3 regions of the Streptomyces sp. NBC_00988 genome follow, and region 3 is predicted to be linked to each of the others. Evidence: riboswitches for the same ligand, from Rfam matches in the RefSeq annotation. Region 3 holds a riboswitch; each other region holds the start of a gene.
The links. Region 3 has a riboswitch for thiamine pyrophosphate ahead of OG496_RS09980 (purine-cytosine permease family protein). Riboswitches for the same ligand answer to the same signal wherever they lie in the genome.

Region 1 (3,273 bases), 6.4 Mb from region 3:
CGACCGCGACGAACTGGACGATCGTCAGCACGGCCGCCGTGGACAGGTCGAAGACCTCCGAAGTCTGGCGGTAGATCTCGACTTCGAGGGTCGAGAAGGTCGGGCCGCCGAGGATCTGGACCACGCCGAAGGAGGTGAAGGTGAAGAGGAAGACCATCAGCGCGGCCGCGGCCACGGCGGGCCCGAGCGCGGGCAGCGTCACCGTCCGCCAGGCCCGGAGCCGGGACGCGCCGAGCATCCGCGCGGCCTCCTCCTGACGCGGGTCGAGCTGGGCCCAGAGGCCGCCCACCGTCCGTACGACGACCGCGTAGTTGAAGAAGACGTGCGCGAGCAGGATGGCCCACACGGTGGTGTCCAGCCGTACGCCCCACAGGTCGTCGAGGAGCCCGCCCCGGCCGACGAGCGCGAGGAACGCCGTACCGACGACGACCGTCGGCAGCACGAACGGGACCGTCACGACGGCCCGCAGGACGTGTCGGCCGGGGAAGTCGAAGCGCGCGAAGACGTATGCGCCGGGGAGCGCGATCAGCAGCGTGAGCGCGGTCGAGGCGAGCGCCTGCCAAGTGGTGAACCACAGGACGTGCCGGATGTCGGACTGCGCCAGCACATCCCAGATACGGCCCAACTGCCAGGCGCCGTCGACCTTGAGGCCGCGCGCGACGATCGCGGCGACGGGGTAGGCGAAGAACACCGCGAAGAACGCGACGGGCACGGCCATGAGCCCGAGCCGCGTCACGTTCCCCTTACGGGTCCGCCTCGGGGCTGCTTCAGCCGCCGCTTCGGCTACTTCAGTACGAGCGAGGTCCACGACTTGACCCACTGGTCCCGGTCGGCGGCGATCTTCGCGGGCGCCATGGTCTCGGGGTCCGAGGCCTGGCGGCCGTACTTCACGAACTCCTGCGGCACCTGGGCGCCTTGGATCACCGGGTAGACGAACATGTTGAGCGGCATGTCCTGCTGGAACTCCTTGGTCAGCAGGAAGTCGAGGAACGCCTTGCCGCCCTTGGTGTTCTGGGCGTTGCTGAGCAGCCCCGCGTACTCGGTCTGCCGGAAGCAGGTGCCGTACGACACCCCGGTGGGCGCGGTGGTCGGCTTCGGGTCGGCGTAGATGACCTCGGCGGGCGGCGAGGAGGCGTACGAGACGACGAGGGGCCGGTCGCCGCCCGCCTTCTTGCCGCTGGCGGACCCGGAGAACTCCTGGTCGTAGGCCTGTTCCCAGCCGTCGACGACCTTGACGCCGTTGGCCTTGAGCTTCTTCCAGTAGCCCTGCCAGCCGTCGTCCCCGAACTGCGCGGCGCTGCCGAGCAGGAAGCCGAGGCCGGGCGAGGAGGTGGCCGCGTTCTCGGTGACGAGGAGGTTCTTGTACTCGGGCTTGACCAGATCCGCGAACGAGGTCGGCGGGGTCAGCTTGTGCTTGCTGAAGTAGGCCTTGTCGTAGTTGACGCAGATGTCGCCGGTGTCGATGGGCGTGACCCGGTGCTTGGTCTGGTCGACGCGGTACTCGGGCTTGACGAGCGTGGAGCCCTTCGCGTCGTAGGACTGGAAGAGGCCGTTGTCGAGCGCGCGGGAGAGGAGGGTGTTGTCGACGCCGAAGAAGACGTCGCCCTGGGGGTTGTCCTTGGTCAGGATCGCCTTGTTGACCGCCTGGCCGGCATCGCCGTCCTTGAGGACCTTGACGGTGTAGCCGGACTGCTTCTCGAAGTCCTTGAGGACGCTCTTCGAGACGGCCCACGAGTCGTGGCTGACGAGGGTGACGGTCTTGGAGTCACCGCCGCTGCCGCTGTCGGACGAGCCGCACGCGGAGAGGGTGAGCAGGCCGAGGCCGACGGCCGCGGCCATGAAGGTCTTGGTGTGGTGCATGGGTGTTTTCCTCCTGGGGTGTCCAGGAAGAGACGCGGCCCCGCCCACAGGACGTGGGCAGGGCGCAACAGCAAGAGTGGTGACCGAACTTCCTACCCAGAATGACCTGGGCGAGGTTCAGAGGGTCTGCGGACAATCCCGCACTCTCAGCGCTGTGGCGCTCCCCTGTCGGAATATGAAGATGTACCTGCGTGTACTACGCGGAACAGGTTACCGGGTCACCGCTCGGTGGCGGCGAGTTGGCCGCACGCTCCGTCGATCTCCTGGCCCCGGGTGTCCCGGACGGTGACCGGCACCCCATGGGCCGCGATGGCCTCGACGAACGCCTTCTCGTCCTCGGGGCGGGAGGCGGTCCACTTCGAGCCCGGCGTCGGGTTCAGCGGGATCAGGTTGACGTGCACGGGCTTGCCCTTGAGGAGCCGGCCGAGCCGGTCACCGCGCCACGCCTGGTCGTTGATGTCACGGATCAGCGCGTACTCGATGGACAGCCGGCGCCCCGACTTCGCCGCGTACTCCCAGCCGGCGTCGAGGACCTCGCGCACCTTCCACCGCGTGTTCACGGGGACCAGGGTGTCGCGCAGGTCGTCGTCAGGAGCGTGCAGCGAGATCGCGAGCCGGCACTTGAAGCCCTCGTCGGAGAAGCGGTGGATCGCCGGGACCAGTCCGACCGTCGAGACGGTGATCCCACGCTGCGAGAGGCCGAGGCCGTCCGGCTCGGGGTCGGTGAGGGCGCGGATCGACTGGACGACCCGCTTGTAGTTGGCGAGGGGCTCGCCCATGCCCATGAAGACGATGTTGGAGAGCCGCGCGGGACCGCCGGGAATCTCGCCGTCGCGCAGCGCGCGCATCCCGTCGACGATCTGGTGCACGATCTCACCGGTCGACAGATTGCGGTCCAGGCCGGCCTGTCCGGTCGCGCAGAACGGGCAGTTCATGCCACACCCCGCCTGCGAGCTGATGCACATGGTGACCCGGTCCGGGTACCGCATCAGCACCGACTCGACGAGCGTCCCGTCGAACAGCCGCCACAGCGTCTTGCGGGTGGTCTCCTGGTCGGTCGACAGATGCCGTACGACGGTCATCAGCTCAGGAAGCAGCGCCTCCTGCAGCTTGGCGCGCGAACCGGCGGGGATGTCGGTCCACTCCGCCGGGTCGTGTGCGAGGCGCGCGAAGTAGTGCTGCGAGAGCTGCTTGGCGCGAAACGGCTTCTCCCCGACCGCGGCGACGACTTCCTTGCGCTCGGCGGGCGTGAGATCGGCAAGGTGCCGCGGCGGCTTCTGGGCTCCGCGGGGGGCGACGAATGTGAGTTCTCCGGGCTTAGGCATGGCCCTACCAGTGTCGCAGACATACGAAGAGGGACTCGCCGCCCTGTGGACAACGAGCCCCTCACGTACAGAACAGCAGGTCAGGCCG
Region 2 (3,273 bases), 4.1 Mb from region 3:
CGATCTTCTCTCTTCTGTTACGACGCCCAGCAGAGCCATCCCGTCCAAGAGGCCCCCGGCATCGACGACCGGGAGCCTCGATGGAGGCGCCAGTTCATGGACAGGTTCAGTCCGCCAGCGGCAGATACACGCGGTTCCCGCTCGCCGCGAACTCCTTCGACTTCTGGAGCATCCCCTCAGCGACCTCGTCAGCCGTCGCCCCAGCGGCAGCCGTACCGCCGAACTGCGCAGTGATGCTTTGACTGATCTTCATCGAGCAGAACTTCGGCCCGCACATCGAGCAGAAGTGCGCCGTCTTGGCCGGCTCCGCCGGAAGCGTCTCGTCGTGGAACTCCCGTGCCGTGTCCGGGTCGAGGGCCAGGTTGAACTGGTCCTCCCAGCGGAACTCGAAGCGGGCGTCGGACAGCGCGTCGTCCCATTCCTGCGCACCGGGGTGCCCCTTGGCGAGGTCGGCTGCGTGGGCGGCGATCTTGTAGGTGATGACGCCGGTCTTGACGTCGTCACGATTGGGCAGGCCCAAGTGCTCCTTGGGCGTGACATAGCAGAGCATGGCCGTGCCCCACCAGGCGATCATCGCAGCACCGATGCCGGAGGTGATGTGGTCGTACGCCGGCGCGACGTCCGTCGTCAGCGGGCCGAGCGTATAGAACGGAGCTTCATCACAGATCTCCTGCTGAAGGTCGATGTTCTCCTTGATCTTGTGCATCGGGACATGTCCCGGGCCCTCGATCATGGTCTGTACGTTGAAACGCTTCGCGATCGTGTTGAGTTCCCCGAGCGTCCGCAACTCCGCGAATTGGGCCTCGTCGTTGGCGTCCGCGATCGACCCCGGCCTCAGACCGTCGCCCAGCGAGTACGTGACGTCGTAGGCGGCGAGGATCTCGCACAGCTCCTCGAAGTTCTCGTAGAGGAACGATTCCTTGTGGTGGGCCAGGCACCAGGCCGCCATGATCGAGCCGCCGCGCGAGACGATGCCCGTCTTGCGGTTCGCCGTCAGCGGTACGAACGGCAGCCGCACGCCCGCGTGGACGGTCATGTAGTCCACGCCCTGTTCGGCCTGTTCTACGACCGTGTCCTTGTAGATCTCCCAGGTCAGCTCCTCGGCGCGGCCGTCGACCTTTTCGAGCGCCTGGTAGAGCGGCACCGTGCCGATGGGGACGGGGGAGTTGCGCAGCACCCACTCACGGGTGGTGTGGATGTTGCGGCCGGTGGACAGGTCCATGACCGTGTCGGCGCCCCAATGGGTCGCCCAGGTCATCTTCTCGACCTCCTCCTCGATGGAGGAAGTGACCGCGGAATTACCGATGTTGGCGTTGACCTTCACCAGGAACCGCTTGCCGATGATCATCGGCTCGATCTCCGGATGGTTCACGTTGGCCGGCAGCACCGCCCGCCCGGCCGCGATCTCCTCCCGGACCACCTCGGGCGAAACCTTCTCCCGTACGGCCACGAACTCCATCTCGGGCGTGATCTCGCCACGTCGCGCGTAGGCGAGCTGCGTGACCGGCGTACCGTCACGGCCTCGGCGCGGCTGACGCGGCCGGCCGGGGAACACCGCGTCGAGGTTGCGGAGTCCACCGCGCGGTGAGGTGTGCTTGATGCCGTCGTCCTCGGGGCGGACGGGACGGCCCGCGTACTCCTCGGTGTCGCCGCGCGCGATGATCCAGTTCTCCCGCAGCGGCGCCAGCCCCCTGCGGACGTCGGTGTCGACGAGCGGATCGGTGTACGGGCCGGAGGTGTCGTACAGCGTCACGGACTGCCCGTTGGTGAGGTGCACCTGACGGACCGGCACCCGCAGATCGGGGCGCGAGCCCGCGACGTACCCCTTGTGCCAGCCGATGGACCGCTCGGCCTCCGTCGGCTTTCCAGCCTCCGTGGACTGCTCGGCCCGCGCGAACTCTTCGCCCGGAATGGGCTGTTCGTCCTGGCTGACGGCAGACGTGCGTACGTCTTTGTTGGTCATGAGACCTACTCCCTACGCCGGCATTACCCGGTAACAGGTTCGGCGGTCGACGCAGCGGCTTCCGTCAGCCGATGTTTCATGTGAAACATCACTCGATTCAGGTGACGTTTCCCGTGAAACATCGCAGAGACGAAGGTCAGCGCCCTCTCAGCCCGGTGCTCCGAGCTCCCGCGTGTGCAAAGGTGCCTCCACGCTAGCGTCATAAGTGGCGCGGTGAACAGTGGGCCTCCGGCGTTCTTGCGATGATCGGGCGGTGACCACGACACAGCAGCCCCCGTACCCGCCGACCGGGCCGCCGCATGGCCACGACCAGGGATCTGGCGACGACCACGGTTCTGGTTCCGGGCACGACCACGGATCGGGCGGGGACGGCGGACACGGACCGGGTGGAGACGGCGGGCACAGTTCCGGGGCAGGCGGTGGGCACGGTCACTCGCACAGCCACGGCCCCGCCGCCCCCGTCTCCCGGCATCTGCGGAAGGTCATCGCGGCGATCCTGATCCCGTTCACGGTGGCGGTCGTGGTCGGCATGGTGGTGCTCTGGCCCGGCGGCGCCCCGTCGCACAAGCGCACCGGGGTCGGCTTCGACCGGCAGACACAGCAGGCGACGGTCACCAAGGTCGTCAGCGTGAGCTGCGCGTCGGTGAACGCCTCGGGCGGGGGCTCGACCGGGGACACCTCCACCGCCGAGGGCTCCTCCGCGGCGCAGGAGGCGGCCGGCACCTGCAAGAAGGCCACGGTCACGGTCTCCACCGGCAAGGACAAGGGCCGTACGTTCACGGAGATCGTGCAGCCCGACCAGTCACGGCAGTTGCATCAGGGCGAGAAGGTCGTGGTCGCGTACGAACCCTCCGCGCCCAGGGATCTGCAGTACTCCGTCACCGATGTGAACCGTAAGTTCCCGATGGCACTGCTCGCCGGGATCTTCGCGCTGGTCGTCGTGGTGGTGGGCCGGCTGCGCGGTGTCATGGCGCTGGTCGCACTGGCCATCAGCTTCATGATCCTGAACTTCTTCATCCTGCCCGCGATCCTGCACGGCTCGAACCCGCTGATCGTGGCGGTGGTCGGATCGAGCGCCATCATGCTCATCGCCCTGTACATGTGCCACGGCCTGTCGGCGCGTACGTCGGTGGCGGTGCTCGGCACCCTGATGTCTCTGGTGCTGATCGGCGTCCTGGGCTCGGTGTTCATCGGCTGGGCCGCGCTGACCGGGAACACGGACGACAACACGGGCCTGATCCACGGGCTGTACCCATCGATCGACATGAGCGGCCTGCTGCTCGCCGGCGTCATCATCGGTTCGCTCGGCG
Region 3 (3,273 bases):
CTGATGGAGGTGCGGCGGCTGTTCGAACCCGTCGCGACAGCGCTCGCCGCCACCCGCATCTCCGAGGACGGTCTGGCCGAGGTGAAGCGGCATCTGGACGCCATGCGGGAGGCACGTGACGACGTCGAGCGGCTGAACCTCCACGACGCGGCCTTCCACCGCGCCGTGGTCGCCGCCACCGGCAACGAGACACTCCTCACCATCCTTGAGGGCATCTCGGGGCGCACCCTGCGGGCCCGCATCTGGCGCGGTCTGGTCGACGCACAGGCCTCGGGGCGGACGCTCGCGGAACACGAGGCCATCTTCTCGGCGCTCGCCGGCCGGGACGCCGCCCTCAGCCAGGCCGCCGCACTGGTCCACGTCAGCAACACGGAACGGTGGTTGCGTGAACACCTCGACTCGACGAACGGCGAGTTCGATCGCTGACCGCGAAGAGCATGTGCGGCGGCCGGTGGAGGGTTCGGCCGATCAGGAACGGCGCCGGAGCCGCAACGGAACGTAGACGGCGAGGGCGACGACGAAGGCCACGTAGTACGACAGGTCGGCGCCGTGCAGTGCCCGCGCGACCGGACCCACGTACAGCCCGGTGTCCATGAACGGGACCGCGGCGCCGAAGGCGACGACGAACGCCGTCAACGAGGGCCATCCTGTCGGGTACCGGCGTTGTTCGGTGGCGAGGTCGATCGGCGCGCCCTGCCGCTCCCGCGCCCGGACGGCCCAGTCGACGACGACGATCGCCACGAAGCCGGGGATCCAGTAGCCGACGAAAAGCAGCACGTTCTGGAAGCGGGCGGTGGTGTCGGCCGCGTGCATCCACAGCACCAGCGGGAGGCCGAGCAGCGCGGCAAGGGCCGCGGCAGCCGGGCGGGCGACACGCACGCCCACGGTCTGCAGCGCGAGTGAACCGCTGTAGTCGTTCATGGCGTTGCTGCACAGCGCGGCCACCACCACCGCGAACAGCCCCAACGCGCCGACGACCCCGCTGCCGAGCAGATCCCGCACTCCTGCGACGGTCTGGTCGGTGAGCCGGGACGCACCCCACAGCCCGAGCGCCTGGACGGACCCGAGCGAGAGCACGAGACCCAGCAGGGTGCACCAGAACATGCGGGCGCGAGAGGTGGAGCGCGGCAAGTACCGGCTGAAGTCACTGGCGTACGGGGCCCAGGACACGGTCAGACTCAGCGCGATGGTGCTGGTCAGCACGAACGCCCCGGCCCGGTCGGCGCCGTACGCGGTGCCCGCCACGGCGTGGGCGCCGTCGAGCAGATGCCAGGCTATCAGCGCGAAGGCGGCGACGAGCACGAAGGTCATCACGATCTGGAGCCGGTGGATCACCTCGTACCCCAGTACACCGAGAGCTCCCTGTGCGGCCATGACGACCAGTGCGCCGAGCCAGAACGGCCACCCGCACAGGCGGGCGAGCGCGTCCGCGCCGAACAAGCCGATCAGCGCGTCCCAGGCGATGGACGAGAGCCACTGGAGCACACCGGGCAGCACGACGGCCCACCCGAAGGCGAGCCGGGCCAGAGGCAGTTGGCCCGCGCCGGTCAGCCCGCCCCACGTGCTCAGGCAGGCGGTCGGTATCGCGCCGATCAAGGTCCCGAGCACGACGGCAGCAAGGGCCGTGCGCATGTCCAGACCGAGCGCCACCCCGATGGTGCCGGTGAACACACCCGTCATGGTGAGGTTCGGAGCGAACCACACGGTAAACAGGCGCCCGGCGCCGCCGTAGCGGTTGGCCTCGGGAACCGGCTCGATGCCGTGTGCCTCGGCCCGGAGGTCACCGGGGCCGCCGGGCATCCGGCCGCCGAACGGCGTCTGCCGGGAAGGTGCGGGTGACTCGCCCGAAGCATGCGTCAACGGCATGGAAGACATCCCTCCGCCAGTACGAACTGGTTCAGGTTCGACGGGTGTGATCTCAGCCCTCGGCGGGGCACCCCGTGTCCGGTAAGACGAGAAGACTAACCCGGAGCCCGGTTGGCGATATGGCATGCCCATGTCATTCTCTCTCATGGGAGCGCTCCCACACGGTGGGCGCCGGATGTTCGCGCGGAGCCCGCAGAGCTGCCGCGCCCTCCGCACCTGCATCCGTTCAGCCCGCAAACCGGTCGAGCCGGTGCCGCTGGCGGGCCGGTCAGGCGAACGACGCCTCGATGGAGTTTACGGATGGAGTGCGCAGTTCGACCAGGCGCAACGCCAGAGGCTGGACAGCAGCACGGAAGCTGTGGTCGACGCAGCCGCCGAAGTACGCGGGGTCGTCGGAGTTGACGCGGATCACGACACCTCTGTCGGAGCATCCGCCACAGCGAATGCTCCGACATGCCCTCGACAACGCGGAGCCGGACGTCGGACGGCGAGTACACGGTCAGCGGGACCCGCTCGGAACCGAGCCGGGCGACGAGGTCCGGGTCCTCCAGGCACCGCACCGCTCGGTCGACGCGTTCGGCGCCGAGTATGTCCGGAGCCTGGCGAATGTAGTCGGGCGGCCCCTCCTCGCCCGCGTGGCAGACGCGCCGCAGACCCGCCCGGACGCCAACGTCGGAGCCCTCGGTGAAATCCGCCGATGGGTGCCCCACCTCGGCCGAGTCCGATCCGAGATCGAGAATCGGGATGTCGGGGGCCAAGCCGGCGTCTAGCATCCGCAGCGATTCGGCGGCGGGCCGGTCGCGCATCGCGCAGACGATCGCACAGCCGCTGACATCGGGTTCGTCGGCGGCGCGGCGCGTCGTCCGCCCCGCAGGACGGTCGCCGCCGGGATCCCGCGTGCCGTGTTCGTGCGCATCGACGAAGACCTCGACATGCCGGCACCCGGCCGCGTGAGCGCGGACGAGGTAGCGCCAGGTCATCTCCACGACGTCCCGCCGGGAATGGAGGGCGGCGGTCATGTTCGCGTAGTACAGGTCGAGGAAGAACTGCAGGCCGGTGAACCAGTGGCGGCCGGCCAGGTCCGTGAAGTCGGTGTACGGCAGGCGTGTAGCGTTGCGCCGGGACAGCTCAAAGACCGTCTCCGGTTCAAGAGCGCCCTCCAGAAGGAGGTGGAGTTCGGCCGACGGCGCGGGTAGACGGAGCTCGGACACGGGGCTCACTCAGCACTGCGGTCACCAGGTCGAAGAAGGAGTCCAGGTCGCAGACGACCCTTATGGCGGGCAGGTCCTCCCGGCCATAAGGGGCACGGCGTTCCACAACCGTTATGCCTCGCGTCGGCTCCCTCGCCGTTCCACGACGGCGGATCTCCACGCAGTCGACGAGACTGGGGTCGGCGATGGCGGCGAC

Region 1: another riboswitch for thiamine pyrophosphate. It lies ahead of OG496_RS39315 (thiamine ABC transporter substrate binding subunit); the one in region 3 lies ahead of OG496_RS09980 (purine-cytosine permease family protein).
Region 2: another riboswitch for thiamine pyrophosphate. It lies ahead of thiC (phosphomethylpyrimidine synthase ThiC); the one in region 3 lies ahead of OG496_RS09980 (purine-cytosine permease family protein).

Annotation. Positions count from the first base shown of each region.
Region 1 covers NZ_CP108730.1:8,531,806-8,535,078, reverse strand. Annotated here, with positions in the region: gene OG496_RS39320 (ABC transporter permease) at 1-718, opposite strand, end outside; gene OG496_RS39315 (thiamine ABC transporter substrate binding subunit) at 784-1,860, opposite strand; TPP riboswitch at 1,932-2,037, opposite strand; gene rlmN (23S rRNA (adenine(2503)-C(2))-methyltransferase RlmN) at 2,079-3,185, opposite strand.
Region 2 covers NZ_CP108730.1:6,274,874-6,278,146, forward strand. Annotated here, with positions in the region: gene thiC (phosphomethylpyrimidine synthase ThiC) at 107-1,963, opposite strand; TPP riboswitch at 1,956-2,145, opposite strand; gene OG496_RS28760 (YibE/F family protein) at 2,217-3,273, shown strand, end outside.
Region 3 covers NZ_CP108730.1:2,177,777-2,181,049, forward strand. Annotated here, with positions in the region: gene OG496_RS09975 (FadR/GntR family transcriptional regulator) at 1-426, shown strand, start outside; gene OG496_RS09980 (purine-cytosine permease family protein) at 469-1,866, opposite strand; TPP riboswitch at 1,858-1,951, opposite strand; gene OG496_RS09985 (adenosine deaminase) at 2,010-3,077, opposite strand.